Regions from separate parts of the Fusibacter sp. genome, predicted to be linked through region 2. Evidence: a T-box and tRNA genes for the amino acid it is inferred to sense, from the RefSeq annotation. Region 2 holds a T-box; the other holds one or more tRNA genes.
What was found. The T-box of region 2 lies ahead of AC220I_RS13660 (proline--tRNA ligase). A T-box ahead of a tRNA ligase gene usually reads a tRNA of that ligase, here a tRNA-Pro.
Positions count from the first base shown of each region.

Region 1: it encodes a tRNA-Pro, which carries the amino acid that the T-box ahead of AC220I_RS13660 (proline--tRNA ligase) is inferred to sense. The anticodon was not compared.

Region 1 covers NZ_JBVBZF010000001.1:250,643-274,080, forward strand. The annotation lists gene AC220I_RS01920 (hypothetical protein) at 1-289, shown strand, start outside; gene AC220I_RS01925 (hypothetical protein) at 279-731, shown strand; gene AC220I_RS01930 (hypothetical protein) at 724-1,113, shown strand; gene AC220I_RS01935 (small multi-drug export protein) at 1,209-1,505, shown strand; gene AC220I_RS01940 (type IV pilin protein) at 1,489-1,599, shown strand; gene AC220I_RS01945 (HD domain-containing protein) at 1,601-2,197, shown strand; gene AC220I_RS01950 (hypothetical protein) at 2,313-3,413, shown strand; gene AC220I_RS01955 (hypothetical protein) at 3,495-3,812, shown strand; gene AC220I_RS01960 (hypothetical protein) at 3,848-4,405, shown strand; gene AC220I_RS01965 (hypothetical protein) at 4,504-5,430, shown strand; gene AC220I_RS01970 (hypothetical protein) at 5,432-5,872, shown strand; gene AC220I_RS01975 (hypothetical protein) at 5,874-6,161, shown strand; gene AC220I_RS01980 (hypothetical protein) at 6,163-6,582, shown strand; gene AC220I_RS01985 (hypothetical protein) at 6,579-6,947, shown strand; tRNA gene AC220I_RS01990 (tRNA-Glu) at 7,563-7,640, shown strand; gene AC220I_RS01995 (hypothetical protein) at 7,642-7,854, opposite strand; gene AC220I_RS02000 (hypothetical protein) at 7,886-8,182, shown strand; tRNA gene AC220I_RS02005 (tRNA-Leu) at 8,188-8,271, shown strand; gene AC220I_RS02010 (hypothetical protein) at 8,327-8,635, shown strand; gene AC220I_RS02015 (hypothetical protein) at 8,648-8,860, shown strand; tRNA gene AC220I_RS02020 (tRNA-Ser) at 8,930-9,074, shown strand; tRNA gene AC220I_RS02025 (tRNA-Tyr) at 9,313-9,403, shown strand; tRNA gene AC220I_RS02030 (tRNA-Pro) at 9,595-9,665, shown strand; tRNA gene AC220I_RS02035 (tRNA-Pro) at 9,672-9,746, shown strand; gene AC220I_RS02040 (GIY-YIG nuclease family protein) at 9,819-10,388, shown strand; gene AC220I_RS02045 (hypothetical protein) at 10,413-10,721, shown strand; tRNA gene AC220I_RS02050 (tRNA-Pro) at 10,712-10,789, shown strand; gene AC220I_RS02055 (hypothetical protein) at 10,808-11,104, shown strand; gene AC220I_RS02060 (hypothetical protein) at 11,220-11,456, opposite strand; gene AC220I_RS02065 (hypothetical protein) at 11,529-11,783, shown strand; tRNA gene AC220I_RS02070 (tRNA-Leu) at 11,785-11,871, shown strand; gene AC220I_RS02075 (hypothetical protein) at 11,884-12,519, shown strand; gene AC220I_RS02080 (HNH endonuclease) at 12,844-13,311, shown strand; tRNA gene AC220I_RS02085 (tRNA-Gln) at 13,312-13,388, shown strand; tRNA gene AC220I_RS02090 (tRNA-Gln) at 13,526-13,599, shown strand; tRNA gene AC220I_RS02095 (tRNA-Gln) at 13,602-13,675, shown strand; tRNA gene AC220I_RS02100 (tRNA-Phe) at 13,680-13,758, shown strand; tRNA gene AC220I_RS02105 (tRNA-Phe) at 13,918-13,993, shown strand; tRNA gene AC220I_RS02110 (tRNA-Leu) at 14,204-14,290, shown strand; tRNA gene AC220I_RS02115 (tRNA-Ile) at 14,300-14,389, shown strand; gene AC220I_RS02120 (hypothetical protein) at 14,415-14,843, shown strand; tRNA gene AC220I_RS02125 (tRNA-Trp) at 14,848-14,921, shown strand; gene AC220I_RS02130 (DUF5658 family protein) at 14,942-15,244, shown strand; gene AC220I_RS02135 (hypothetical protein) at 15,533-15,877, shown strand; gene clpS (ATP-dependent Clp protease adapter ClpS) at 15,877-16,173, shown strand; tRNA gene AC220I_RS02145 (tRNA-Arg) at 16,175-16,248, shown strand; gene AC220I_RS02150 (DUF3579 domain-containing protein) at 16,259-16,525, shown strand; tRNA gene AC220I_RS02155 (tRNA-Ser) at 16,516-16,609, shown strand; tRNA gene AC220I_RS02160 (tRNA-His) at 16,624-16,701, shown strand; gene AC220I_RS02165 (hypothetical protein) at 16,719-17,573, shown strand; gene AC220I_RS02170 (hypothetical protein) at 17,573-18,289, shown strand; tRNA gene AC220I_RS02175 (tRNA-Arg) at 18,296-18,372, shown strand; tRNA gene AC220I_RS02180 (tRNA-Ser) at 18,379-18,474, shown strand; gene AC220I_RS02185 (hypothetical protein) at 18,492-18,806, shown strand; tRNA gene AC220I_RS02190 (tRNA-Gly) at 18,792-18,865, shown strand; tRNA gene AC220I_RS02195 (tRNA-Met) at 18,871-18,947, shown strand; gene AC220I_RS02200 (hypothetical protein) at 18,953-19,117, shown strand; gene AC220I_RS02205 (RNA ligase family protein) at 19,283-20,161, shown strand; gene AC220I_RS02210 (hypothetical protein) at 20,163-20,717, shown strand; tRNA gene AC220I_RS02215 (tRNA-Ser) at 20,720-20,811, shown strand; gene AC220I_RS02220 (hypothetical protein) at 20,826-21,113, shown strand; gene AC220I_RS02225 (Hsp20 family protein) at 21,354-21,803, shown strand; tRNA gene AC220I_RS02230 (tRNA-Gly) at 21,830-21,904, shown strand; tRNA gene AC220I_RS02235 (tRNA-Val) at 21,910-21,983, shown strand; gene AC220I_RS02240 (hypothetical protein) at 21,998-22,207, shown strand; gene AC220I_RS02245 (AAA family ATPase) at 22,220-23,338, shown strand; tRNA gene AC220I_RS02250 (tRNA-Val) at 23,350-23,423, shown strand.
Region 2 covers NZ_JBVBZF010000130.1:878-9,539, reverse strand. The annotation lists partial or broken gene AC220I_RS13670 (AbrB family transcriptional regulator) at 1-1,016, shown strand, start outside; gene AC220I_RS13665 (GNAT family N-acetyltransferase) at 1,074-2,162, opposite strand; T-box leader at 2,338-2,576, shown strand; gene AC220I_RS13660 (proline--tRNA ligase) at 2,660-4,381, shown strand; gene AC220I_RS13655 (MgtC/SapB family protein) at 4,526-5,218, opposite strand; gene AC220I_RS13650 (EutP/PduV family microcompartment system protein) at 5,287-5,373, opposite strand; gene AC220I_RS13645 (M20/M25/M40 family metallo-hydrolase) at 5,467-6,897, opposite strand; gene AC220I_RS13640 (DMT family transporter) at 6,951-7,844, opposite strand; gene AC220I_RS13635 (MDR family MFS transporter) at 7,984-8,662, opposite strand, start outside.

The sequences.
Region 1 (23,438 bases), on a different contig from region 2:
ATATAGAGAAGATTGGGTTGCAATTCCTCTAGAAGATACTCGTGAGTATTATTGGATAATTGATGAGGATGAAAGAGAGTTCATTCGTTATGCTGAAACGTTAGAACAACTTAAGGACGAGGAAGCTGGTCAGTATTATGAAGATGAAATTTATACACAACGTTTTCTACCGAAGTGGGTATATCGTGGTGAAAAATACACTTTAGTTTGTTCAAATCCTGGTGTGGATGGGAACAAATTTTTACGTGTTCTTGATAATGATAAAGAGGTTAAAGAAGATGAGTTGTGATAAGTGTGGTTCCAAACGTGTAGCACATTTATATGCCCACAGTAAAGATTGTTCTGATTTTGTTTGTGAGACTGATGGAATTATGTCAGAAAACACATATTTTCCCGACATTCCAAATATTTGTGATGGTGATGATGTTCAAATGAATATTTGTTTAGAGTGTGGAAAAGTACAGGGTAAATTTCCTGTTGTCATCGAGAAGCAGGAAGGGGTATTGTTAAGGGGTGAAATTGTTAATGCATGTAAACTTGGAATCATTGAAGCAGATCAAAATGGTGATGAGGAACGTGCTGACAAATTGGACGATATTGTTCGTGTCCTAACTGGGAATGGTCGATTAGCTGATTTTCCTAGTTTTGAGATTTGGGAAATTCCTGAAATGATTCCACACGAAGAATTGATTGCTGAAATTTTCAACTTTAGTTACTCAGATTATGATTAATTGGGACAAACCTAAAAAAGTAAGAACTACAGAGGAGCACAATAAAATGTACTCCTCTGATTCTGGAATACCTGGTACTTATGTACCAAACATGTCAGAGGAAGACTTATATTCATGGCGTGGAAAACTGGTTGGACAACGTACTGGTTTTCCTCATGTTGAATTACGAAAAGCATTTACCGCAGATGTCCTTATCTATGTTTCATTAGGTGAAGGATTTAAAATTTCCAAATATGAAGGACCCGACCAAACAAAAGGAATAAATGTTCGTATTTCATCTAACGCTGCCATTTCCTTAACATTCGAAGAATTACAAGAATTGAATCTTGTAATTGAAGAAGCAAAGGAGAAATTGAAAAATGAATTCCGAAGCGAAACCTAATTATTACTGGATTAAATTTCTATTCAGATGGATGTTGACATTCGCTGGAATTGTATTAGGAACAATGTTATTTGCTTGGTTGATTGGATGCGTCTATGGCTAAAAGTAGATACGTTACAAGAGTTCGTACTGAACGCTCCAGAATTCGTAGATACGAAAACAGGACAAGACTTTTCAACTCCAAAGTAGAACGTTTTATGGGTTGGTGGGGAATTGTAATGTTGGTCGGTATTCCTATGTTTTTAATATTTCAATGTGGACGAGCTGTTCAACAAGAACAAATTGTTGACAAGTGTGCGAAAACTCATTTAACATTATTATCAGATCAAAAAACCTATGTTGAATGTAACATAGATTATGCAAAGAGGAAACATTATGAAAAATTTCATTAAAAAAGCAAAAGGTTTTACATTAATTGAATTGATGATTGTGGTTGCATTTATCGGAATTTTAGTTGCAACTGTTGCACAAGCTTTAGGAAAGTAAAATGTCTCCAAGACCATTTCGACCAAGAATCCATCAAGTTGTATCCTTTATGATAAAGGCTCACGATGGACAAACTGATAAGAAAGGACTCCCTTATTGGTACCATCCTTATCGAGTTGGTCTTCGTTTACATCTTGCTTATCCTGATGATTTTTTTGATCCATTAATATTTGGAGCTCTTTTACATGATGTTGTAGAAGATACATCACTTGATCGTCAACAATTAATGAATGTTGGGTTTGATTCTTTAACATTAGATATTGTTGAGTTGGTTACAAAAGATCGTTCCATAACATATATGGATAATATTAAACGTATTATCAATGGAGCTAATACTCATAGTGAATTAGCAAGAGATTTTGCAGTTTTGGTAAAATTAGCTGATAATTATGATAATTCCTGTCCTTCTCGAATTAACCATTTAATGGAGGACGAACAAAATTTCTTAACAAAACGGTATAAGAAAGCACGCAAACTGCTTGAACCTGCAGCAGAAAAAATCTTAACTAAGTATGACCACATCGACCTTATTAAAGGTGATGTTCGTTTAAACAAAATGGACACTTACTTATTAACACCAACATGTCACATAAGTTAAAACTTAATCTTCGAATTATTTTTGTTTATTTACCCCTAATTGTTGCCTTTGGGTGCTTTGTTATGGGAAAATTAGCTTATCAATGGGTTAAATCCTTATTCAAACGGAGATAAACATGCAACTACTTTGGTTATTCTTAATTCCAATAATTATCGCAATCGTTGGACGAATGGTTTTCAATAAAACAATTACTTGGAAAGAAATGGGAGTACAAATACTCATTTGTTGTCTTCCAATTGGAATTGCTTATGGATTAGGATCTTACGCTCAGACGTATGATAGAGAAATATTAAATGGTGAAGTTCTTTCAAAAGAAAGAAATGAAGTATCATGTTCACATTCATATTCGTGCAATTGTGTAACTTCGTGTAGTGGAAGTGGAAACAATCGTTCATGTACAGAAATTTGTCAAACTTGTTATGATCACAGTTATGATGTTGATTGGGATGTTTTAACAAATGTTGGTACATTAAGTATTGACCGTTTGGATCGTCAAGGTCTTGACGAACCTCCTCGTTGGACATCTATACGACCTGGTGAACCTGTTGCTGTTGAACATGGTTATACAAATTATGTACAAGCAGTTCCAAGTTCTTTATTTAATGATAAAGATGTCACAACTGGTGACCAGTTTGCAAATTTAATTCCTACTTATCCTAGAGTTTATGATTATTATCATGTAAATCGTATACATGCAATGGGTGTATCAGTTCCTCACCAAGCAGAACTTAATCAGAAACTTGCTGAGATACTGAAACATCTAGGTCCTAAGAAACAAGCCAATATTCATGTTGTATTTGTAAACACATCTGATGCAACTTATAGGTATGCATTGGAGCGTGCATGGTTAGGTGGTAAGAAAAATGATATTGTTATAATGTTAGGAACTCCACACTATCCAGAAATTTTATGGGCTGATGTGATGACATGGGCTTTAAATTCAGGAAACGAGGTTTTCCATGCTTCGTTAAGAAATGCTTTAACTGATATGAAAACCGTTGATCAGGACAAATTAATTAGTACAATTGATTATTGGGTACCTAATAAGTTTGATAGATTTGCACATTCTAATCTTGAATATCTAAAAGATGAAATTAATCCTCCAACATGGGTGTACATTTTTTGTATCATCTTGGGAATATTTGGTGGTGTTGGTGCAATGATTTATATGCATAAGAATGATGTGTTCAACGAAGAATGGAGAAGGAGATATTAATGACTGTTCGAATCGAAATTACAAGTTGTACAGAATGTCCACACCACAAATCACCAAGATTAAAATGGGAATTATAGATTAATGAATACAATTGAAGACTTAATAATTATTTCTTCTGATACCAAAAATGAAGTGGATCAGTATCGATTGAAGAAAATTGATACTGATTTGGTAAATGAATTTCATTTATTATTGGATGGTAAAGGGTGGAATGATCATGTACAAGGTGATATTGTTACCAAAATTATTGATACAGGTGACTCTATTGTGGTAGAGTTTGGAACAATCAAAATTGAACTTGATTATGCTCAAGTTCATGAATTGCGAATAATGCTTGACTTTTTAAATAAGTTGGGTGATAATTGGAGTGAACAATATTTCGAAAAAGTCGAAATATAACTTTTGTAAACAAAACTTCAAAGGAGAAGTACATTATGAGTAAAGGTGTAATTGTAACACTTGGTATCGTTGGAATCTTTGTTCTGATTGGAGCAGTGATTTTTGGTTCTTATGTCAGTGCATACAATTATGGTGCTGATATGGAAACTCGGTTGGAAGCTGAAATGAAGAACAATGAGCAAATTCTTGCCAACTATGGCAAGAAAATCAAAGAGGCTGCTCAAATTCCTTCCATGCAAACTGATGATTTGGTGAAAATTTTCACTGGCACATTGGGTGCTCGTTATGGTAGTGATGGTTCAAAGGCTGCTTTTCAGTGGATTAAAGAACAAAATCCACAGTTGGATCAAAGTACATATCGTAACTTACAGAACTTAATTGAAGGTGGTCGAAATAAGTTTGAGAATTCTCAGACCAAACTTATCGACATTAAACGTCAATATAAGAAAGCACTTCGTACCTTTTGGCAAGGTATGTGGTTGAGAGTTGCAGGTCTTCCAAGCATTGATTTGGATAAGATTGTAGTTGTAACGTCTGAACGAGCAGTCAATGCTTTTGAAACTGGTCGAGAAGAAGCTCTTCAAATTCGATAAACCACTCTGCCATCTTCGGATGGGGACATCTAAGGCGCTCATTTGAGCGCCTTTTTTGTTGGTTCCAATAAATACTAAACAATCATTAGGAGCCTAATATGAGTGATATGTTACGAAGAATGCAAAAAGCAGCAGGAGTTCCTGCTGATAGATGGGTATCTCTTCAAGAATCCGAACAAAAAGAAGCAGTTAAACAAGACGTTGTTTGCCCTTTTTGTGGGTTAAAAATGTCTGCTTCCGAATTTCATGCACATTATATGGAACACCATCATGCTGATGTAATGAAAGCAATGCATGGTGAAAGTGCAGAAGAAGAGGCTAAGGAAGACAACAAAGAAGATGCTAAATCTGCAGAAGATGCGGAAAAAGAAGTGGTTGCAAGGGCCGAAGAAGAACAAGCTAAAAAAGAATCAGTAAAATTTACAAAGGGGCAAAAAGTTGAATATAATGGCTCACACTATCTTGTGGAAGTTCCTGATGCTAAAGATGATTTTATTGGGATCGTTCCTCTTGATAAAGCAGGTCAAGAAGATGCAGTCATGCTCGTCAAAGGAAACCAGTTAAACATTGTCACAGAAGATGTTGAACAGGAAGAACCAATCGTTGAAGAAGTTGTAGTTGAGAAAGAAGTAGTTGAAGAGAAAGCTGAGACTAATACCAACTACTATCTTGATAAGCCAATTGAATGGATGGAAAAGAAGAAACCTGAAGATAAAGTACAGGTTCCTGGAAAAGTCACATCAGCAATTCGTGGTGTATTACGTGATGCTGAAGCAAATATTAAGAAGTATGAAGGTCGTGATGATGGCAAACATCAGTACTTCACTGATTGTCAGAAAGTCATGAAAGAGCTTTTGGATTATTTCTCAGATGCTACTGTTGCAGACTGTAAATTAGCTGCTTTGTACGTTGCTGGTGTTAAATCACCAATCAATACAGAAATTCCAGCAGTTGTTTGGGAATGGTTAATGACTGGAAGTAAACCTTCTTTAAAAGATTACGTTAACGTTGTTAAGGGGAAGTAAGATGGCGTTAAGAGACATTTTTGCAAAAGTACCTAGAATCAAATTTTATCGTATTGATGAATCGAAGGAACAATTAGACGAAGGTGATGTTATTTCAGGCAAGTTTGGTGAAGAACGTCTTAAAGGTTTTAGTCCTGTTGAAATGAGAGCAATCTTACGTGTACTACAGAAAGCAATAGAAGCTGCAGATGATCATGCTGAAAGTGAACCAAACCGAAGAGATCGAGCCGAATACTTACACCTTGCTGAAGACCTTGAAGAAATGTTACGTGAAGTACGTATGGGAAACCGAAGTCAAGCTTATCGTACTTTTCGTCAGTTGGATTCAACAGGTCGTGACTTTCTTGATGATTTTATGGGAAATAGTGCTAAGACATTTTACTCATACTTTAAAACAAGTGCTCCACATAAAAAACCATTACGTAACAAAATAGAGATCTAAAATGAAAATTCGTGAAATTCTAAATGAAGGTGACATGCCACCACAACCTGGACTTAAAGAATTATTTGAATCAATTCCTTCAGGAAAAAGTGTCCTAAGAGATACAGGTCGTGGTAATCACAACAATGCTGAACTCCGACAACATCCAAGTCATTGGTCAATTTCTCGTCCTATCGAAGGGTCAGATGAAAGAGAAATGATTGCTACTGGAAATGAACAACATATCCGCAAGAAATGGAAGGACGTAAAGAATAAACACTTTACAGGTCCTGCTAAACGTAGAGAGTGAGATGAAAGTTCAAGACCTATTTGAAGAAGATTTTTTCAAAAAGAATCCACATATTGATCAATATTCAAAAAAGAACATTGAAGCTAGAATCCGTCAAATAATGTATGATCGTAGATTGTCTGGTGAAAAGAGTAACAACGGTGAACTTCAAATGCTCCGAAATAAATTAAAAGAAATTCAAAAGAAAAATGTGAATGAAAATGTTTCTTCATTTGGTGATAGAAAAGCAAAACGAGACAGATTGGCAAAAATTGATCGAGAACAAAACGACTTTCGACAAAATGTGAAATCAACAGTACGTCAAGCTGTTAGAACACGTAAAATTCCTGCAGATTTAATAATTGAAGCATTATTAAACTGGATGACTCCACAAGATGTATCTGCAGCCTTAGAACAAGCTGATTTAAAGGATTACTTATGAAATTATCAGAGTTATTTGAAGAAGTTATTTCTTTTGAAGAACGTAAACGTAGATCTGAAGAAATTCGTGATCAGAAAGCAAAAGAAGATCGTGGTGTAAAACGAGCTCAACATAAACGCAATGTGGATTTTCTCAAAGGTGAAATGAAAAAACACGATGTACAACAACGTAGAAAATCTATGAAAGTTGTTGAGAAGTGGGACAAAGAAGTAACTGTTGCCAAAAGTGAAAGAGGCAAGTATAAAAATAAAACAATTGCTGAATTGAAGAGCATGTTAAAAAATGCTAAAACGAAAGAAAAGAAGGAAGAACTTAATTTCGCAATTCGAGCAAAACAAAAGGACAAGTGGGGAGAAGTGAAGTGAAAAAATTCCTTGCAGTATCATCAGTTATTATCATCTTTGGTGGTATGATGGTACTTGCAGTTTTACTTCTTTCAAATATTCATTAAGAGAATCAATAAGATAAAAAACTGTTGACATCTTATATAAATAATAGTAATATTAATTCAACATTTGAATTTTAATTTTTAACAAAGGCAGAACAATGAGTTCAAGACATTCACAACAACATATACTCTTTAATCAACCCGAGTGGTCGGTGGGGTTTTGTGCGTCCTCATTGTTACGAGGTTATCGCCCAGAACAGAGAAACGAGCCTTTTGTGGAGAATTTTATAAGTTAAGATTTTCTAAGTTAAGAAACGAATCAAAAGGCTCACTTCGAAAGAACTGAGCCTTTTTTATTGTTTAACGGTTAATATAGTAAGAGCAAGTGGTTGAAATTCCCCCTCCCTATATTAAGCAACCCTTCAGTAAGGTGGTACTTACATGAAGTCCAGGTATGGGATTAGAACCGTAAAACCGGTCACCCGTGAAAGAATAAAGGGATCATTTTGTTTGGTATAAAATGAGTAAGCGCCCTAACTACAAAAGACTTTATCCGAGAAGGGCCGGATATAAACAATAGTCCCTTACGTATACACCTGTCTGCTAACTGGCCTAGGCGATTTGACTTTCAATCAGAGAAATGCGGGTTCGACTCCCGTCAGGTGTACCAATTATTCAATAACAATTTGTTTTAAAGTTCTAATTTCATCTTCAATGGCTTGATGAATTTCAGACAAAAAGAGATTGGCTGCATCATTTGCAGTCTGTTCAATTCTAGCAAGAGTAGGCTTTTTTCCATCTTGATAGACTTTAATTTGAGAAGCCATTACTAGTTGTCTTGCAATCTTTGCAGCAGCTGTTTGATTTTGAAAGATAATTTCCATAACCGTATATATGGTAGAAGTGAGGTGAGTGATGATGTTACGTTATACAGGCATCAGAGAGGAAGGTGCTGATACAGTTGGGTATAGCACACAAGAAGAATGTGAAAAATTTATTATTGAAAAACAAGGTAAGTTGAGTGTCATGTCTGGTTACCATGTTCTAGTACTTCAAGTTGCAAAAGGTAATATACGGTATGTACCTTATTGGATTGATAGTTTTGGGTATGGTGGTCTACGTTTTGACTTAACACATGAAGATGCGTTCGAACATGCAACCAAAGTTGCTGAAGTACCGTTTAGAATTGTTGAAGTTCATTTTGATGTATAAACTATGGCGATGTGGTGGAAAACAGGTATACACGCTAGGCTTAAACCCTAGTGCCTTCGGGATTGAGGGTTCGAACCCCTCCATCGCTACTAACCCTTGATCACAAAGAATTTTTATGTTAAAGTTAATTCTTTGGAGTGAAAAATGAAAAAAATCGTATTTGGAAGTTTCCTACTATTATTAAGTTGTTCTGCTCAAGTGGAAAGTGATCCAGGACCAATTTATGCAAGATGGGTTTGTGATTCACAAGTTGGAATGGGTACTACAATCCGTAGTCCTTGGGTTCCAGCCGAAGATATTAAGATGGATTGCCACACAAATATGTGTTGGTGGGAAAAGTCACCAAGACGTCTTGGTGAGCAAAGACAAGTACATTTCTTAATTCCAAGACCTGGAGATATTTGTCGTTATGAAGAAGCTCAAGGTCGTAAACCTGATGATCGTTTTGAATAAGAGGAAAATGAAATGCCTAAACAACGGGTGAGAGCAAAGGGTGCATCTATTGCACGAAACAAGAACATGCGATTTCGTATTGGTACACGTAAAGGTGGTCAATCTGCAATGGTAATGTCTGTACAACAACTTTTGGAAGCTTTAACTTCTGGATCTACTCGTCCAAGAGACATTCCAAAAATCAAGAAAGTTCTTGAATTGAAAGGTCATACATTGGCTGCATAAAGAATGGGCTGGTTTTAGCTGCGGCGACCCTTGTTTCCAGCACATGAAATAAGAAAAAATGAGGATTATGGGGTGGTGACGAAATTGGCAGACGTCCTTGGCCTGCTAAGCCGAGAGTCCTAGCGTTAATTTAAGTGTACATAGGATTAGCCGATACTTTTGTGTTGATCAGCATTTGTGTCGTGGAATGCAGGTTCGAACCCTGCCCACCCCACTAAATAGTATATGAAATAGGAGATGATTATGTTTTTCAAACCGAAATTCAAGTACTATAAGGATCATAGAGAAACTAAACGATACAAAACTAAGAAACGTATGGCTACAAACGTGTGGTTATATAGTTCACCATTCTTGTTAATTGGAGCAAACGTTATTGCTGGATTAACTCTTTGTTTAATGATTCTTGGTATGTTCACAACATTAATGTTTCTTGATGAAACAAAATAATCTATGGAGGATGCAATAAGGGCTAACTGGTGTGGCCGCCTGACTGTAAATCAGGTCCCTTTGGGCAAGAGGTTCGATTCCATCCTTCCTCCACCAAACACATCATTGTACTAATCGCGAAGTACAATGCAGTAAGGCTGACTACTGGTTTCATGAGCCACAGTCACATGAAAGGGATGTGATACCCTCGCCTTACTACCAACAATGAGCTTATGGTCTAAGTGAAGGGCACCCCCTAGTCTATTGGGGGAGATGAAGGTACGAACTTCTGGGCTCACCAAAACAATCTGTGCGTGGTATAAAGGTATTACTCTTTGTTTGGAACGAAGGAATGAGGGTTCGAGTCCCTCCGCACTGACTTTGACAGAGTGTAATATCAGTCTGGTAGATGGCTCCCCTAGGAAGGGAGAGGTCGTGAGTTCGAATCTCACCACTCTGAATGCTGAAGTTCAGATCGTATCGTTTTGAACTTCATAAATAACTGAAAGAATAACTGTTGGGAGACACTTTCATGTATTTTTATGTTTATAAAATAACCAATAATATAAATGGTATGATTTATATTGGCGTTCATCAGACAGAAAATCTAAATGATGGTTATATGGGATCTGGCCTCCTTCTAAAAAAGGCTCAGAAAAAGTATGGACTCGAAAATTTCTCTAAAGAGATTTTATATGAATGTAATTCTCGTGATGAATTATTTGTAATGGAATCTCAATTAGTTACCCAAGATTTTGTAAACAGTAAACAAACATACAATACTCGATTAGGTGGTCAAGGTGGACCAAAAGAACCTCGAAAAACCGATTATTATCGTTCTGGTGCACACTCCCACAATGTAAAATTAGCACAGAAAAAAGCTAAAGAAAAACATATTTTATTAAAACAACAACGAGTTGACAAATATAATCAAAATCCAGTATTATGTACTCATTGTAAACAACCTTTACTATACGAAAAACACCGTAATAAATTCTGCAGCAAATCTTGTGCAGCAACATTTAATAATACGGGCCGAGTGCCTACAAAAGAACATCGAGCAAATACAGCTCGAACTTTAAGGAAAAAGAATGATTTATGAATTTGACGGCCTAAAATTAAAAGATTGGCTTCCTATATTTTAGGCCCAATATATGCTAGACAACTAACTCCAGCTGACCTTAAAAAAGGAATTGCTAATCTTGATTTGTATTTTTGTGAACGAACAGCTGCTGGTGAAATTTTAATTCAAACGAATATTAAACAAACATCTGCACAATTTATAATCAATGAAAATACTCAAACTGTTATTGGACAAATTGAATGTTGGGATGTTAATGATTCCAATCATGAACCAATAATTTATTTCGCTTTACGAGATGATGATATATTGAAACAACTTTATGTGCGAGTTGTTAATTCTATCTCCGTGTAGCTCAGCTTGTTCAGAGCGCTCGCTTTGGGAGCGAGAGGTCCAAGGTTAGAATCCTTGTACGGAGACCAATTTTTGAGATAGAAATTATGGGTATGGCAAATGAGTGGTTGTTTCAAACAACCCATGAATTAAAACATATTTTGCGTTACTGTTTTATTTACACAAATAAAGATCCTGACACTTATTTGGATTTTACAATTGGTAAATTAAATGTGGATCAATGTCAAACAGTTAAAGAAATTTATACTAAGTTGTGGAATAAATTTCAAGAAATTAATGGTCTAAAAGAATATGTTATCCAAAATTCAAAATATGCTTTTAGCCACTTAAATGAGCCAACTAAAGAATTAAAACGTTTACACAAGTTAAAGTGGAAACTTTGAATACCTAGACGAGCGATACAGTGGGTACGGTGAATAAGAGAGTATGGTATTAGGATCTTATTTGCGAGATGGTTGCACTAGAATTGATCCTCTAGCACAACCATTGACTCGTCGTTTATTTTAATAAATCTCGATCACCTTCATCTTCTTCAATTGAAATGTCACAATGACGATCTTGAAAAAGATTTAGGATACGACAAATAATATATGCAACTTTCCATTTCCATGTGTTGTGTGGTAGACGTAACCATTTTCCAAAACGTGAAGACATTGTTTCGTCAGGATCACCACCAAAAACCGTGTTGAAAAATTGGTCAATTGAAACTAAAATATTCCAGAAATAACGATTCATACTACTCTCCTTGTAAAGTAGTATTTATTTCAAAAGGGTGATATGTTAAAAGTAAACCAAGATTGGCTACAAATGAATTATCAGTATCCAATTAAAGTAATCAAATTACTAATGTTGCTTAGTCATACTCAACATGATTTTGAGGTTGTAAAAGCATATCAAACTATCGTTACAGATGAACAAATATTAGATACTTTTAATTGGATTTGTAAACATTATCCAGAATATGTTATTGAGATGATACCTCATCATCCAAAAATTATAGGATATATAAACAACCCAACAAAAGAAATGCAAAGAGTCCAAAAATTGTGTTGGACTTTATAATGGCGATGTGGTGGAAAATAGGTATACACGCTAGTTTCAAAAACTAGTGCCTTCGGGATTGAGAGTTCGAATCTCTCCATCGCTACCAATAAATACCTCTATGAAATTAGAGGAATTGTTTGAAAATACTGATATGACTTTGGATTTAGAACCAAAGAATGTTCAGTCTATGAGTTTACTGAAAGGTCGCAAACCATTGGGCCAAGGTCAACAGGCTGTTGTTGTTCCTCACCCACGATCAAATACTGTTATTAAAAAAGTACGTATTCCAGGTGGTGATATTCAGGCTGATCCCTACGTTAATTTCTTAAAATTAGTGAAGAAAGTTGATAATCCTTTCTTTCCAACAATTTATAGTGTTAAAGCCTATCGTACACCAAGTACTAAAGGTCGTTTTCGTACTGTTCCAGGTGAATTATTTTTGGTAGTTCACATGGAAAAGTTACATCCTGCAACTCCTAAACTAATTGATTCTATTAAGCAATTACTACCTGAGCTTGGATTTGAAGGTGAAACAGAGTTAAGTAATGACTTATTTGACCAACCAAATTGGAGACGTCAGATACGTGCTAAAACAAAAAATCCTCAACTAAAACAAGCCTTGAGGTTGTTAGAACCAATGTTTCGATTATTTGGTTCTGATTTACATACCCAAAATTGGATGGTTCGACTAACAAGTGTTGGTCCTCAATTAGTAATAATTGATCCATTCTATGATTTTGCAGCAGATTTCTAAATGTCCCGTGCTAACTGTCATCGAAAAGTTCATGCCAATACTTTAACCGTTTCGGAAAGTGACGAATTAGCAAATATAAAATTGATAAATGAAACAATCAATATCCTCGTATACCCTCACGCTACGAACGTGTCGAAAGGTTAATTGGATACATGCAGGTTCGAACCCTGTCGGGGATGCCATTCCAAACACGAAATAGCATAAATGTAATGCACTCCTCGTGAGGAGGAGGTTATCTAGATTAACAACCTAGTTTCGTGACCAGTTTTTTATGGGTACTTATAGATTTCCTTGCATAAATATGTAATAGCAAGGAGATACTAGATGAAAAAAGTAGATTGGCAAAATAGATCCTTTTTAGAGAAAATTATTAAAAGTTCTTTCTGTTATAGCGATGTATTAATTAAATTAAAATTACGAACTGTTGGTCGCAATAATGAAACATTAAAGAAATGGATTGATTACCATAAAATTGATATTTCTCATTTTGATTCATATCGTTCTAGATTGAAGCTTTTACACGAAAAAAACACTATACCTTTAACTGAAATTTTAAGCGGGAAACATCCTCAATACAAAACTTACCATCTAAAACAACGCCTTTTAAAGGAAGGTTTAAAGAAAAATTGTTGTGAACAATGTGGATTGACTAATATCTGGAATAACAAACCAATCGCTATTCAACTTGACCACATAAATGGGAATAGTACTGATCATAGATTAGAAAATCTAAGAATGTTGTGTCCAAATTGCCACAGTCAGACAGCGACATTTGCTGGTAAAAACAAATAGTAAGGGGTAGACAAATTGGTAAAGTCATCTGCCTTTGAAGCAGAGGTTTGTGGGTTCGAAGCCCACCCCCTTATCCAATTACTTACATGCAAGATGTTTGTACTTAATGGAGTCATGACCATTAAACTAAACTGATTGTCGCTTGGTGGTTATACTAGTTGACTAAGATCAGAATAAGAATAGCTGAGTTTTGATTATGTAAGTAGTTTTAAATAGGTCTGTAGTTTAACGGAATAACACTTGGCTCTGAACCAAGAAGCGAAGGTTCGACTCCTTCCAGACCTGCCAATAGGCCTATGGTGTAATGGTAACACACAACGCTTTGAACGTTGAACCCCTGGTTCGATTCCAGGTGGGCCTTCCAATATGGATCTGTAGCTCAGTTTTTGGTAGAGCACTTGCCTGAAGAGCTTGGTGTCGTGGGTTCGAGTCCCTCCAGATCCACCAAATAGAATGTTGTGTATGGTGTAGCGGATAGCACGTCGGCGTGGAAGTCGAAAGCACGAGTTCGAATCTCGTTACATAGCTTAGACAGGGTAGTAGCTGTCGACAGTGGGCCAACATATATCATCTACTACTGGTATATGACGGTCCAACGTTATTAATGGATCAGTAGCTGATGTGGTCTTAGCGCTCGGTTGAAGCCCGAGAGATGTCCGTTCAATTCGGACCTGATCTACCAAACTAATCTAGTGTATCGCTATCGAAAGATAGAGGAAGCTCAGGACACACTCGGAACCTGTAGGAGGTTAAAACCGTTTTACTACTGATACCGAAAGGGAGTGTGCAACACAAACAGACCGAGATAAGTTCCATTCTATGAGGTCGGGTTGTGGCTTAGATGAATGATACACCTCGACAGAATCCTGGCTATCGGATTAGTACAAACAATGGCGACGTGGTGGAACTTTGGTATACACGCTAGTCTTAGAAACTAGTGCCTTCGGGATTGAGGGTTCGAACCCCTCCGTCGCTACCAAAATAAAATGCTTGGGTGGTGTAACTGGAAGCACGACGGGGCTTATAACCCTGAACACTAGATAGGTGGTTAGCAAGAGTTCGATTCTCTTCCCAAGTACTGAATTTTAGTAGATAATGCATTTATGATTAAAAATGTTATTATTATGATTTTATCGATAGGGTTAATTGTTGTAATTGATGCCTTTGAAGAAATTCGACCGAATAAAATGTCTGTCAGAGTTCACTGGGTTGTGCATCAAAATTTGCAATCTGTGCACAATTACTGTGGTTCAGATGAAGATCCTGAGTTGCTTAAAACTTGGACAATTCATGGTTGTGCAACATTTGATTTAGTTCGTCACACTTGTACGATACATGCTGTCGAACCTGACCCCAAACAAGAAGAAGGTGTATTAATGACATATCTTGGTCATGAATTATATCACTGTTTTGTTGGGCAATTTCATCCAACGATGGCTGAAAAAGAAAAGCAACGTTTAGAAGAAGAGAAGAAAAAACAACAGGATCAACAATCTTTTCCAAAAGGATTAGATTGGAATAGAGTTCCCTAATTATGGACCGTTGGTGTAATGATAGCATGAGTAGCTCCAAACTACTTGGCAGAGGTTCGATTCCTTTACGGTCTGCCAATATTTCAGTAAATAAGATAATGGTTGCTGCATTTTTTGCTATACTACTCATTATCTTAGGGATAACTGATGGTTTAATGACCATTATGATTATCCAAGCAGGAATGGGTTATGAACTAAATCCAATTATGGGGTTATTCATTAATAATGACCCTTTTGCTTTTCTATTAGTAAAATTATTTGTTGCAATTGGTTTCACATGGTACGTCTATCATTATGGAGATGGTAGATACAAATGGTGTAATAGGGAATTGATTTTACCCCTATTATGCATACCATATATGTTTATCGTAGGGATACAAATTGCGCATCTTATATCTTAGTTTGATATTATTGGTTAGTTGTTCGACACCTTTAGTAGATCCAACTCCTATTAATAATGAAACCCATATTAAATGGGTTCGTCATAAAGATTTGTTTGAACTTGAAAAAGCATGTGTAAAGGTTGCTCCCAGACCCAACAAATTCTTTGAATATCATGGTTGTGCAACGTTTAATCTAAAAACAAAAGAATGTATAATTCATACATTAAATCCTCAAGAATATATTGGTGAGGACATGGCTTACTTAGGTCATGAAGTTAAACATTGTTTTGATGGGAATTTTCACAAATGAGTATTGATTATAGAGATATGGATCGTGATATGGGTGATCTAGAAACTGCCCTAGAAGGTATTGAAAATTATTTGGAAAATTCAAAAACTGAATTGTACAATGTACAGAATTCATACGAAAATTTACAAACACAATACGAAGAAATCGTAAGTGAACGAGATTCGCTGGAAAGTGAAGTAGAAGATTTGCAGGGAATGAATGAAGACCTGCAAAGTCAATTATTTCATGCTCATAATGAAATTGATGCCTTGAACGAAGTCATTTCTGAATATGAGAAAAATGAAAAGCCTTCAAATAAATTTGAAGCCCATTCACAAATTTTAAGAGATATGCTTGAATAATGGAAACTGTTAAAGAGAAACAAACCGAAAAGCAAAAATTAAAACCACCTAGTAACTATAATGTCATTTTAATTAATGATGATTTTACTCCAATGGATTTTGTTGTTAGTGTTTTAGTTCAACTGTTTAATCATCCAATTGAGAAAGCTAATAAAATCATGTTAGACATTCACAACAAAGGTGAAGGTGTAGCTGGCTCTTATACAAAGGAAATAGCCGAAACAAGAGTTGCTCAAGTAAATAATATCGCTCAGCATTATGGGCATCCACTTAAAGCAGATATTAAACAAATTTAATGCCCCATCCTGTGGATTCAGGACGTGAGTCTTCTAAGCTCGTAGTCGAGGGTTCGATTCCTTCATGGGGTGCCAAATATAAAGAATGAAATTCATGATAGTTAGAGGTGTAACTGTTGATGGACGAAAATTTCGTCCAAGCACATGGATTGAAATGATTGCAGGTAATTTTGCAACATTCAAAAACGGAAGATTAAAATGGAATGACCATATTTTTCCTGGAATGTGGGAGTTCGACGGACAAGTTGAAAAAGTATTGTGTTTAACTGATGCTATACGTTATTTTCATCCTGAAATTGAAGACTTTGTTCGTGAGTTCGTTAAAGAAAACAATTTAATAATGGAAGAGTAATCCGAGTTTGGACTAGCGGAGCCTACCTCGAAAATAGGTTGTGTAGAGATACACGTGCAGGTTCGAATCCTGTCTCTTCCGCCAAAAAAATATCTATGGTGTCTGTAGCATAATTGGAATAATGCCTCTGACTGTGAATCAGAAAGATGCGAGTTCGAGTCTCGTTGGACACCCCAATCACATAAATAATCCTATGAAATTACAAGACCTTTTTGAATCACCATCGGATATTACGAAGATTGTTAGTCATGCACGTAACTTGACTACATTTCTTCAACAATTAGTTCGTGTTGCTCAAGACGCTTATGATCGTCATGGTGATATGAAAAAAGTTCGAATGATCTTGGGATCGCAAAAAAGTAGATGGTTTTCAGCTAATTATCCCGTTCGTAGAAAAGAATCTACTATTCAAGGTACTTTAGAATTATTTAAAAGCAGTACAGCAAAAAAACTTGCAAACCTAAAACTATATGCTCAAACAGCCAACGAAGATCAAGAATCACGTAGTTCACATTTAGATACACTTGCTGAACAATTACCAAACGTTTTACGTGGACTTGCATCACAAGCTGATAAAAATTCTCGTCAGCAATTGTTATCAGCTGCTGATGGTTTGATAAATGCTTATGACAGATTTATAACCAAGCTAACTGACTTAAAAACTCAGGGAATGGCAAAACGTCCTGAGAAGATTAAGAAAGTTAAACAAGAAAATTTGCTTGGAAAACAAAATAGTAGTGCTGAAGACGTTGTAAATGAACTAATTCGTACAAAGATTCCAAAAGAATTGCGAGGTGATATTCGTAAAACTATTTCTCGAATGGGTAGCAATAAACTACAAGCATTAATGAAAATCATGCATGATATGGGTATACACGAAAGTGTTGAAATGGATCCAATAAGGTTCTTAAAGATTGTTAACAAAGCAATCGAACGTAGACGTAAAGAGCAAGTTAACCCAACCGAAAAGTATCCAAAAATCAAAAAGGATAAGAAAGATAAAGATCCTGACGACCCAAAAGGTCAAAATGTTGATGAGTATGCATAATGTTGTTGTCTGAATTAAAACAAGTTCAAAAAAGAACAAAACACTTAGATCGTAAAGCATTATATCCTAATGAATTGGGGACAGGGGCTGATGCTGAAGTATATCAGCACCCAAAGAAATCGAATACTGTTGTCAAGTTTGCATTTGTTCGTAATCCTAAACACGATGGGTTTGTTGATTATGTAAAGATGATAGAGCAACACAAAGATAATATCTTTTTTCCCAGAATTTATACAGCTAAATTGTATGATCATAGTAATCCAAAATATGAGGATGAAGACTATAACTTGGTTGTAACAATGGAAAAGTTAATACCACTAAATCATCCAAAAGTAGCTCACATGCGTGATGAATTGTTGAAATCTATTGGAATATCAGAAAAAGATTTGGCTGACATGAGAGATTTATTTGGAACACGTGAAGCTGATTCTCACGAAACTTTACGATTAAAAGCAAAATTTTCATCGCCAAGATGGCGTAGACGATTAATGGCTGTATCAACGAACGATGAGTTCAAACGTGCATTACAATTGTTAGAACCATTAATGAGTAAGTATGCTACTGATTTACATTTGAATAATTTTATGGTACGATTAACTGGAACTGGGCCACAATTGGTAATTACAGATCCATTTTATACAGAAAATCCTGCAGAACATCGCAAAGGATTAAATAATCGTATTAGATTCATGCAAAATCAAAAAGGAATAAGATAAATTACTACCCTCTTAGCTCAACTGGATAGAGTACTCGGCTTCGAACCGAGAGGTTGCGGGTTCAAATCCTGCAGGGGGTGCCAAACATTGGAAGAATAAGCCGAGTTGGACTAGCGGCGACTGCCTTGAAAGCAGAGGGCCTGTGATGAGCAGGTGTGTGGGTTCGAGTCCCACTTCTTCCGCCAATTGCATAAATAAACTTATGGATAGAAATCGTTTACTAGAATTAGCAGGTGTTGACTCTTCAAACAAAATAGATGAAGGTCTTGGTAGTGATGAAGTTTACAATACTTTGTTTAAATTAGCTGAACAAGCCGATGCAGCACGTCGTGGTTTGGGCATCGCAAATAAATTGCGTGATCCTGCAGATCGTCGTAAGCATCGTAGCCGAATTATGACGAATCTTAATAGAATGCGTGCGTTAATTCGTAAAGCTGAACAGGCTTTGGATGCTGAATTAAATGGTGAACAATCCATGTCTGACGAAATGCCAGATGATAATGCGGGTATGATGTAAAGGTAGCCTGGAACCTTGCCAAGGTTTTCGTGAGGGTTCAATTCCCTCTACCCGCTCCAACAATCGCGGAATAGAGAAGAGGTTATCTCACCGGGCTCATAACTCGGAGATCGTGTGGTTCAAATCCCACTTCCGCTACCAATTCCATGAAGAAAAAAGACGCTGAAACAATAAAAGTCCTAACCCAATTAGGGTTACGCCAAGACCAACAATTAACTCCTGAACAGGAACAAATGTTGAAGAATGCTCTTGACCCCCAAGAAGATTATCTCGAAAAGATCAAAAAATTATTTGAACCTACTGACAAATAGTTTCTTTTCCTGTATACTATTCGAATGAATAGTTTGCTTACAAGAGATCAATTTCGCACCCAAGTATTCAGTCGAGACAAATATAGATGTGTTGTTTGTGGTCAACCTGCAAAAGATGCTCATCATATACTCGAACGTCGCTTATGGCCCGATGGTGGTTATTATTTGAATAATGGTGCATCTGTCTGTGAAACTCATCACTTAGAGTGTGAGATGACTACAATCTCTGTTGAAAAAATTCGTGAACTTTGTGGAATAATAAAACCTATCTTACCACCTCATCTTTATGATGATCAGATTTACGATAAATGGGGAAATATTATTCAACCAAACGGTCAGCGACTAAAAGGTGAATTATTCTACGATGAAAGTATTCAAAAAATTCTTGGTAGAGGTCAAGTTTTAGATCTGTTTACTACTCATATTAAATATCCAAGAACATATCATTTACCTTGGTCTCAAGGTATGCACGATGATGATCGAATGATGCCTAACACTGACATGTTTAAAGGTGAACGTGTTATTGTTACAGAAAAAATGGATGGTGAAAATACAACAATGTATAATAACCATATTCATGCTAGATCGATTGATAGTGTAAACCACGAAAGTAGGAATTGGGTTAAAAACTTTTGGTCTCACATTAGTTATGAGATTCCTGATAATTGGCGAATATGTGGCGAAAACATGTTTGCTGAACATTCCATTCATTATGATAACTTAAGTAGTTATTTTTATGGTTTTTCAATTTGGGAAAATGATATTTGTTTGAGTTGGGATGAGACTTTAGAATTTTTTGATATACTTGAAATAGAAACCGTACCTGTTTTGTATGATGGTCCATTTGATGATCTTCTTGTAGAGAATCTTTGGGATGATGCAATGCATGGATCACATGAAGGTTATGTGATGAGGTTAGCTGATTCATTTGCTATGAAGGATTTTCGTTTTTGTGTTGGAAAATTTGTTCGTAAAAATCATATCAATACAGTTAAACACTGGATGCATGGTCAACGAATAGTCACCAACAAATTAAAATATTAATATGTTACCTAAATTTGAAGAATTGTTAAAATTAGAAAAAGGTCCCAGAATACATCCAAACGGATTTATTCAATTAGATTTAGATAAAGAACATCGATTGCATGTATGGCCCGATGAAGACTTGATTCCAAAGAATCCTGCTCATATTCATGATCATACATTTGGTTTTGAAAGTACAGTTATTAAAGGTAGTATTGCTAACTTTGATTATAACTTATTGAGAGGTGATGCTTATCATATCTATCACGTTATACCTTATGCAATAAATCAACGTGAAGAACCGATGACAAAACTATCTAATTATACGTATGATGCTAAATCTGTTAATCATTCAATGTATAATGAAGGTGAAACTTGGTATATGCCACCCTTTATGTTTCATGATGTAATGTGGTTTGGGTTGGCTGCAACAATTATTAAGATTGGTGAAGTAACGGAACATACAACTGCAAAAGTGTTATGTCCTATTGATGAAACACCAGAAGAGAAGTTTGATCGACACAATACATTAAGTACAGATGAATTGTGGGCTTGGATTGAAAAAATTTATGAATAAATGGTAGGGTGGCAGAGTGGTTGAATGCACTGTCTTGGAAAGGCAGCGACTCACGAAAGTGGGTCCGTGGGTTCGAATCCCACCCCTATCGCCAATTAGAGGTGAAACATGAAAAAATTAGCATTCTTAGGTTTCTTACTTGCATTATCTTTTAATGCAAACGCTGACTGTCAAAAAGTTGTAACATTGGAATTGTCACAATCTCATTTTACCCTTGACCTTTGGGAGCATGCAAAAGATGCTATGAACAAACAAGAAGTAAAATTACCTTTTTCGTGTGAATTTGCTGACTCATTGAAAGTTGGCGATGATTTAATGAAAGATGGTTTTCGTGTTGGTAGCTTTATTGTGCATGGATCGTTTGGTGATTGGCATTTAAAAGTTAAATCAAAATGAATGTAAATGAATTAAAAACATTAGCCGAGAGTCGTGGCTATAAAGCTCAAATATCTAACAACAAATGTTGGATAAAAACAATGTTGTTTATAGGTAAATTTCATTGGGTTTTATTTGAACCAGAAACTGATCTTGGTGATTAAATAAAACCGTTGAAAAAAATTTTATTTTCTATTATAAATAAACTCGAATCGCCTCAAAAGGGATTCACAGTTATATTGCTTTTAGGAGGATATTACCATGTCTGATTTAGACCGTTTATTTAATGAACTTTTTTCCACATCTATTGGATATGATCGTTTAAGTAGTCAACTACGCAAAAATCAATCATTCCCACCATATAATATTGTAAAACTTGAAAATAGTGATGATGTATATGTTATTTCACTTGCCGTTGCAGGATATTCAAGGGATGATATTGACGTCGAACTTCAAGATGGTGTACTTACAGTAACTGGAAAAAGCGATACCTCAGATAAACTTTCTGAAAATTTGGTGTATTTACATCAAGGAATTGCTCAACGCAAATTTAAACAACGTTTTAACCTCGATGAATATATTGAAGTTGAAGGTGCAATGATGGAAGATGGTTTACTACATATTAAGTTACGTAGACATCTCCCTGAAGAAAAACAAGCTCGAAAAATTGCCATTAATCATGGTGTTGATTCGAAGCTTCTTCTTGAATAACGTTGGGCGGTGATAAACCGCCCCATGCGTCTGTGGTGTTAATGGTAACATTCGTGGCTTCCAACCATGAGTTGCCCGTTCGAGTCGGGTCAGGCGCTCCAATAATGGTTCCATAGCTGAGGGGATTAGCACCGCTTTTACAAGGCGGAGACGTTGGTTCGATTCCAACTGGAACTACCAATTCGAGGTACAAGATGGCTAAGAAGAAAAAATTTCCTGAGCCGAAAGGTGGGTGGGAATATATTCCAAAAGGTTCAATGTGTATTGTTTGTACACACTTTGAAGATAATTGTTCAAATTTTGATTTCAATAAAATGCCTTCCATCGAAATGGATGAGAAATTTAAAGTAGTAAAGTGTTCACATTTTGAAAAAGATGATGTACAGTGTTACACATTAAAATAAGAGGAAGAGAAATTGGAAATTAAATATATGTTGGACGGTGCTTCCGTCCGAATCGTCAAAATTAATGAAGAAACTGCTCTCGACAAATTACCCGCTCGAATCTATTCAGTTGAATTTGCTCAACTACTAGGTTATTATTTGTCTATTGTAAAAGATCAGTTTGAAGTTCCTGCTAAAATTTATGGTCGCACAAACAAACGTGCTGAAAAAATTCTTTATTCATATCAAGACCGTGATGCAGCAACTGGAGTTTTATTAACTGGCGACAAAGGTACTGGTAAATCTTTGTTAATGTCTTTGATAGCAAATAAGGCTATCACCGAATTAAATTTACCTGTTATTTTAATCAAAAATCCATATATTGGTTCTGATTTCACAAATTTTGTTGAAAACATTGGTGAATGTGTTCTAATTTTTGATGAGTTTGGTAAGATGTATTCAAATTCGAAACATTCCGAAGGTCCTACCCAAAATGATTTATTATCATTAATGGATGGTGTAGATAAAACAAAACGTCTATCTATTTTCACAGAAAATAGTGATTGGGATATTAGTGAATTTATGTTGGGTCGTCCTGGTCGAGCATATTACCACATTCGTCACAAAAAGTTGGATGAAGCAAGTATCACTGGTTATTGTGAAGATCATAATGTTTCTAGTGAGATTGTTGACGAGATTGTTGATCTATCACGTCGTTCAAGACTATTTAGTTTTGATATGTTGCAATCCATTGTTGAAGAACATATTCGTTTTGGTGAACATGTTGAAGATATCGTTGATGACTTGAACATTGACACACGTCAAGAAACTGTTGCAATGATGGAAGTTCTAGAAGTCTTCGATTTGGCAACAAACGAAAAACGTGTTATTCACGATACACCTTTTGTTACCAAGCCCACTAGCAATAGTTGGGATTGTGAAGTGAAAGTCAAACGTAACTTTACTGAAGCTGAAATTCGTCACATGGAAGAGGAAGATGAAGAGTTGGAAGAACGTTATGACGAATTCTACGTTCGTATCAAAGATCTCTCATACGAAAAGAATGGTAAATCTGTTTATGAAACCGATCGATATCGTGTGATTGCAAAGGATGTGCCGAAAGTTTCAACAAACTACAGTTTGTTAGTGTAAAGGATTACATTAGTTCCATAGTGAAAAGGTATCACGACACCGTGACATGGTGTAGTTAACAGTTCGATTCTGTTTGGAACTACCAATAAATAATTTGATG
Region 2 (8,662 bases):
CAATTCATTTCCCAGCGAGCCGAATTGTCGGGCCTATTTTTGTTGTTGCCCTCATTCAGCTATTAGGTTTTTCCGTAGTTGTTCCTAATATATTCAAAATGATTTTTTCCATTATTTTTGGAACTTTTTTAGGTTTGCGCTTTGATAAAATCGCCCAGAAGCAATTACTCAAATCTATAATCCCTGCAATGTTTCTCTCTGTAACTTACATATTTATCACGATTTTATATGGTAATCTGTTGACTTCAGTTAGTAGCTTAGATCAAAACACCTCATTTTTGTCTGTGATTCCAGGCGGTGTCGCAGAGGCAGGTGTACTTGCAGTCTCTTTTAATGCAAATCTGGCTCAGGTATCCGCCTTCCAATTGATCAGATTTCTTTCAATTGTGCTGATCATGCCGATCATTTCTAAGATCATCATTTTACCACTTGTCAAAGGCAAATCAAAAACGCTTAGCAAGCAAAATCCTTATCAAAAAATAGAAGAGAAGACTCCAGATAAAATAAAGTCTTCTAATCGTCAAATTACCTACTCATCATTATGGTTATTTATCATTGGCACTATAGGTTCAATGTTCTTTTATAAAATACATTTTCCTGCGGCACTGCTATTAGGCGCGACATTTTTTATCGCTTTGCTTCAAACCTTTTCGCCATATGAGTTCAACCGCCCAAATGCGCGTTACTATGAATGGGCACAAATCGGCATGGGGGCGCTTATTGGAACAAGCTTTACCAAAGAGAGCTTTGTTGAAATGAGTACACTGGTCTACCCAATGGTCCTCTTAACTTTTTTCATCATTACAACCAGTCTTTTTTTAGGCTTTGTCTTTTCTAAAATTTTTAAAATGGACTACATGACTGGCCTAATGAGTGTACTCCCAGGGGGCCTATCCACTATGATTATCCTTGCAGAAGACCTTGAGGCAGATGTGGTTACCATAAGTACACTTCAATTATCTCGACTCATTACAGCAGTCGCCTTTATACCAATTATATATCAATGGCTTCTATAGTGGCATATAAGTTCGGTTGGCTCAAAGATCTCATGTGAATTCTATTTGAACTCGATTCTAGAGGTTCCCCTTAATGCCCTTAAAATGATGCTCTATTCCCTCTCTATATCTAAAGACCAAGGATGCATTATCCTCTGGGAAGTTAAGACCAATTGCCTTTAGGACTTCAAAGTAATCAGGTGATTCAAGTTCATCGAAGTCTACAACATAAGCCTCGTCAGATTCGTCTAGTCGAATTTTGAAAGTGGCTTTTTTTGGTGTTTCAATTTGAACAAGATAATCCTTACCCTCTTTTGTAAATGCAATTGAAGAGAATCTTGATGTAAGACAATCACCGTATATCATCTGTGCCATGGTCGTAAAGTAAAAGGCATCCTCACCAAAGGGCTTTAGGTCTTTAAAGACCTCAGGGCATCCCTTTATAATACCAAACCAAGGCATGAAGGCGTCCTTTTCAAAGCTGGTCTTTTTTGCCAGACGTTGTGATTTGAAATTGCGCTGATTGATCTCTACAAAGGGAAGGGTTTTTTTAGCAATCATCTTTTCCAAAATATCCATGGTGACAATATAGCCAAGGCCTTCTTGTCTGTACTTTTCAAGTGTAAACATATACCCTATGGAATTGTCCTCGTGCACCAAAACATAGCTGGCAAGCTCATTGTTTATGTAAATTGCAGAGGTAGGCCTGTTTAATATGGCATCCTGGATTCTTTTAAGCGATCCTTCTTGTTGATACTCATATCGATCATCAATGCCCTTTGCTTCCTCAAAGGGTATCGATACGACATCATAAGTCTTATTCGTATTTTGATGCCCTAGTGCCTTGAGGTCACCTGTGAAAATATATCTCTCAGTTGGCTCTAGCCAGTGGAGTAAATACTCGCTGTATATTGATTTTGCAAGCTCGCCAAGGACCCCTGAAAAGCCATAAAAGCCATCTTCTAATTGTTCAATTTTATTTAAAATAACTTTAGAATCCCCATAAACATAGTTAAAATAATCATTTTCAACCCAAACACTACCGGTTTCATCATCAAAGTAACCTATATTGCTTGTGTTCTCCAATATGCCGACGATATTTAGCGGTACAAAGGTCCCACTTTTTAAGAGATCAATTATCACTTGTCGATTTTCAATTTTTTTCATGCTACACCTCGCATAATCATAATCTCAATAACCTTTTTCTACTTTCACTTCATATATAGGGCTTAATTGCACCTGCTAATATTATACATGATTTTAGTTCAACCAGGATAGACTAAAAAAGGATTGACGTCCCCCCTAAAAATATGTTAAAATCCAATATGTTTAAACGATATATGAAAATGTAATGATGAGAACCAGTAGATATGAACAAAGTTTTAGAGAGAAGACGGTTGGTGAAAGTCTTTACGGCGTCGTATTGAACCTATCTTTGAACAGTGATTCCAAGGTTTCGGCTTAAAGATTCACCGGATTTCCACCGTTATAGGGAACTGATATCAAACAATTTTGTTTTGTATCCAGAGTGCAGAGAAATCTGAAATTAGGTGGTACCGCGGAAGTATATTCGCCCTAAGCTAGCAATAGCTTAGGGTTTTTTTATTATAAACTAACATCAACATAAATTTAGCCAAAAGGCATAAATCATTAAGGAGGACCACATGAAATTAGCAAATCTAGTTGGCGAGCGTTTTAAAGAAAGACCATCCGATTGCGTCATAGACAGCCACGCGCTTATGGTCAAAGGCGGATACATGAAAGGGGTTTCGAACGGAATCTACTCCCTTTACCCTTCGCTTAAAAAAATTACACGTAAAATCGAAGAAATCATCCGTGAGGAAATGGATGCTATTGATGGACAGGAAGTTCTTTTCCCAGTCGTGCTACCAGGAAGTCTTTGGGAAGAATCGGGTCGTTTCCAAAGTGTGGGTAGCGAGCTTGTGAGATTTCAAGATCGAAACAATGCACAGCTTGTCCTAGGCATGACTCATGAAGAAGCTGCAGTTCATTTGGTAAGGGATTTTGCAAACACCTACACTAAATATCCATTTATGATCTACCAAATTCAAACAAAGTTCAGAGATGAAGCAAGACCAAGAGCTGGTCTTATAAGAGTAAGAGAGTTTACAATGAAGGATGCCTATTCTTTCCATCTCACTCAAGAGGATTTAGAACACTATTACGATCGCTGTTTAAAGGCATATCACAGGATTTTCAAACGTGCTGGGGTGCCTGAAGTTATTTCAGTGGCGTCAGACACTGGTATGATGGGTGGTAAAGTGGCTCATGAATTCATGCTCTTAACACCAATTGGCGAAGATTCATTGGCGATTTGTAATAACTGTGATTTCAGTGCAAACCTTGAAGCCGCAGAAACCATCATCGAGAATGAAGCAGGTAGTGTTGAAGCCTTAACAAAGGTACACACGCCAAATGCTAAAACAATTGAGGAAGTCATGACCTTCCTTGGCACAGATATCAAGCAATCTTGTAAAGCCGTTGTTTATCAACGCATTAAAGATAACAGCTACGTTGTGGTCTTTACACGTGGTGATATGGACATTAACGATGTTAAATTAAACAACTACTTAGGAGAGCAAGTCTACCCAGCCACAATCGAAGAAAATTCAGGGATTGTTGCTGGCTTCATCGGACCAAAAGGCTTAACTGAGAATGCTACAGTTCTATTTGACCGTTCACTTGAAGGCATCAAGAGCTTAATCGTCGGTGCAAATGAAACGGATTACCACTGCACTGGCTTCAATTTTGAAAGAGATTATGGTGCAGTAGAATATGTAGACTTGTCTAAAATTCAAGAAGGTGGCATTTGCCCTAAATGTGGAAAGCACAGCATCAACCTCTCAAGAGGAATCGAAGTCGGTAACATCTTCCAGCTTGGTACAAAATACTCTGAATCTATGGGCATGACATACACCGATGAAAACAGCCTTGAAAAAAATCCAATTATGGGCTGCTATGGTATTGGCGTAGGACGCCTTGCAGCTTCAGTTTGTGAAGCAAGACATGATGAATACGGTCCAATTTGGCCAATTTCAATTGCACCATGGCAGGTTCACCTTTGCTGCCTTAGAGTAGACGATGCAGAAACCAAAGCATTTGCAGACAATCTCTATAAGCAACTCCAAAGCCAAAACATCGAGGTCATTTATGATGACAGAGAGGTGCGTCCTGGCTTCATGTTCTCAGATGCAGACCTTTTAGGTGTTCCTGTACGATTGGTCGTAAGTCCAAGAAATCTTAAGGAAGCTGTTGTGGAAATGACAACACGTGATAAGTCAGTCAACAAAAAAGTTGCCCTTGATGACGTCGTTACTGAAGTTAAGCAATTAATCTCAGATTTATTCGAGGCCATTAACGCATAATTAAAGCCCCCAAACAATCAATATGCACCCTCTTGATCAACCGAAACGTAATTTTACGGTCAAACCGAGGGTGAGCAAGTCATATTGATGGTTTGGGGGCTATTTTGTTTTAAGTATAATCATTCTTAATGGTGAACTTATGCTTTATAGGGTGTCATCTCCCCAGCTAACACTTAGGATGCCCTCCACACTTAATATTTCATCAAATAGTTTCTCAACGATAAAACTTGAGGGAAGCTTTACAATAAAATTAATATTGCCCACAATTTCACTCGCATCTCCCTCATCAAAGACACTGCTTACGGTTATATCTCGAATACCAATATTATTGTTTCCAAAAATCGTACCGATTTCACCAATAATACCCACTCTTTTTTTACATGAGACTACAAGCTCCCTATAGTTCTTTTTAAAGAGCTTTTGCTCTACTGCACCCATGCTTTTAAGTGTTACCAGGACAATTAGAGTCGTTGCAATACCACCAAAGTAATAGCCATTTCCAAATGCCAAGCCAATGCCGCCACAAACCCAAATGCTTGCTGCTGTGGTCAGTCCATGTACGCTGTTTTCGTTTCTCATAATGGTACCAGCACCCAGAAAACCTATGCCACTAACCACTTGTGCTGCGAGTCTGGCAGGCTCACCTCCGTTTCCCTGAGCACCAAACCCATTGAAACCATACATGGAAATAAGCATGATCAGTGCAGAGCCTAGGGTAACTAAAATATGGGTTCTTAGTCCCGCAGGTCTGTTACGCGCTTCTCTCTCCATACCGATTATGCCCCCTGCTATCGCAGAACTTACCAGTCTAATTAAAAGCTCAAGATTACCAATCATTGCTACCCCCTATGTCTTCATATCTTTCAAATAGATTAATTTTTGACTTGTAATTTATTTTAAGACATTTATCGAATTCGTTTTTTGTTTATTATCCATTGAATCAGGGGAGTTTTTCCTGCACCTGTTTTTCCAATGAAAATAACTCTAGTCATTTAAGACCTCGTCACAGTCGAAAGTAATTTATCTAAAATAAAAATTAGACATCCCAGTGCCCTGTGAAACATAAACCGAAACCCAATCATTTTTCATTCATAAGCTTCTTCATTTAAATAATATAAAACAAGCTTCAAGGGATCATGCATTCTGCTTATATCTACATTATCGCTGACATCATAAACCGTATGAATCTTTTCTAAATCATAATGGATCAGTGTTACACCATCGTATCCCATTGCATTGAACCACGTATGGTCACTAGCCATCTCATTTTCTGTCACGACGGATATCTCCAACATCTGAGCCATTTTTTCAATGGCTTTTTTTTGCTTGGAAAATCGACTTGCGATGGTGAGCGGTATTTCTTTAGGTGAGCCTATCATATCCAAGTTGATGATTTTACTCGTCTTTAAGTCAAAGAGCGGATGATTAACATAGTAACGTGAGCCAAACATCCCCTGTTCCTCACCGTTAAAGACAACAAACACAAGAGTTCTATCTGGTGCTTGTTCATTTGACTTCATCAGTTTTGCAATTTCAAGCAGTCCTGCAATACCAGATGCATTGTCGAGAGCGCCTGGATTAAAAGTGCCATCACCATTGTTTCCAACATGATCCAGATGAGCTGATATGAAGATCGTTTCATTCTTCAAATTTTCATCTTTGCCTTCTATACTGCCAACAATATTGGCTGTTTCGACGGTTTTATACTCATAATCCAATGAAATATTAACTTTCTCACCCTTTCTAGAAGCCTCTGAAAGGGCTTGGTAAACGGTATCAATACAATACAGCATAACAGGACCATTTTCGTTGTTAAAATCATCTGCAGGTGACTGATCTACAACATATCCCAAGGAGGTACTCACGATGTAGGTACTTGAATGCCTATTATCTTTACCAAGAATAATGCCTTTTATATCGAGCTTTAGCCTTAAAACGGACTGTAACAAATTGTAAACTGCATCTCCATTTTCGCCTAAGAGCGAACTGTTAATGAGCAGTACTTTCCCACTTAATTCTGTATTATCCGCATTGAGTGATGTCAAATCTGTAATCTCAATAATATCTGCATCGACATCCCCGTTAATTTTTAAGCCTTGCCACAATGAGATTACCCTAAATTCTTCCCCAAATTTAAATGTATCAACTGTACTCCCCGTTGAACTAACTGTTTCTAAGGTCGGTACCCTATGGTTGATTATGGTATTTTGAGTATAGGATTGTTTAAAATCTGGAGCATCGACCTGACTTTCGAGTCCGATTTGTTTAAATGCATCCACGATGTAATCTTGCGCTAAGTCATTACCCGCTGTACCCGTCAAACGCCCATCATATGCTTCACTGGTTAAGGTCATAATAATTTCAGATAACGAAGTGTCATCAATACTTCCTTTTACAAATGAATAATTGATTTCCGGTACAGAATCAGTGTCTTGTATTTCAACATTCCTGCAACCCGTTAATAGTAAAGTAAGGATAAAAATTATTTTTAACTTAGCGTAAATATTTGTTTTCATCTCCACTCCTCCTTGCCGATTTCTAAATTAATCAACTTATTTTGTACTCAAGCTTATACAAACATCACACCCACGCCAAGGAGCGTAATTACCGTTCCCAAAACTTCTTTTAGAGAAACTTTCTCCTTCTTTATAAAGAAAGCATAGGGAATCAACAAGATCGGCGTAATTGAAATCAATGTAGAGGCAACACCTGGATTTATCTTTTGTACAGCATATAATGATAATGAAATCCCTAAAAAAGGACCAAAGAAGGACCCCAGTGTTAAAGTTGCAAGAGCATCTCTTCGCTTAAATGCGGTCATAAACTTTGGCCAATGGCCCTTTAAAGTAAAGATTACCATGAAGCCGATAATCCCCGCAATTAATCTTATTTGTGTTGAAGAAAACGGGTCATAGTTTGCCATTCCAAATTTACCGATAATATAACCAGCCGCCTGACCAAAAGCGCCCCCAAATGCAAAGAGGATGCCTAAGACCGGATGCGAAAAACTCACTTTTTTGCTGTCCTTCTCCGTCACCAGTATTACAGATGCAATCCCGACAAGGGTGATGAACATCCCAATCACTTGGAACATAGTCATCTTCTCGCCTAAGAACATGAATGCCATAATGCCGCTAAGCGGGGGTACACTGGCATAAATGAGCATTGAAATTCGAGATCCAATCAAGACAAAGGCTTCAAAGAGAAGCAAGTCTCCTATAACGATGCCCACAAGACCAGAGAGTAAAAGCCAAAACCATTCAGATTGTGTTGCATCTGTTGGGAACAGGTATCCTCTCGTGATTAAAGTAAATATTGATAAAAAAGCCAGACCGATAAAAAGTCTCAATAGATTCAAATTCATTGACCCAATTTTTTTTGCGCTGTGCTCAAACGAAGTTGCTGTCACAGCCCAGCATAAAGCAGTGGCAAGTGCTGCCATTTCACCATAGTAATTTTCCATAATTTCCCTCTTTGTCTTTTATTTCGATTTATTATATTTAATAAAATTAATTCAATTTAGATACTTTAATTTGGATGCTCTAATAAAGATTGTATGATTCAATCTATTGATTTAAGGCTTGCCTTAACCATAAATTTCTTTATCCCTTCACGTCAGAGTCCGATGTCGTCTCTGCAACGAGGTTTTGACCGGTCTTCCATCTACTAAGGACGAACATACCAATCGTGCCGATAATTGAAAATAATGCAATAAGGCCCCATACTTTGACGATACCATGCTTATCAGCATAGAGACCGACGAAGGAGGTACCAATAACCGCACCTGCTGCCCAGCTCAAACTGGTTAGGCCATTAAAACGTGCCCTAAAGTTAGAAGGGGATTGGTTGACAATATAAACGCCGAAGTTAATGGACATGATGATTTCACCAAGTGTCCATATGATCGTAGACATCCAAAATAAAGGAAGCCATTCTATTAAGCCGATCATTCCAAAGCCTATACTATAAGCAATACCACCAATGGCAATGTTTACAATTGGCCTAAACCGTTTGGAAAATGCCGTAATTAAAATCGTCATCGCTAGGACTGTAATTGCATTCGTACTAATAAGTGCGCCATAAATTTGAGGTCCTTTTTCACCATATAGGTGCTCTAAAATAAGTGGCAAGGAAAAGCCGCCCTGTATATAGGTGGCACTAAAAAACGCATTAAAAATCAGAAACCAAATAAGCTGGGGGCGCTTCATAAGCGCTTGAGCCAGACTTCCCTGTTCATGCTTTTCACTTTCGCTTAGTTGACTTTGATCCATATCTTTTTCG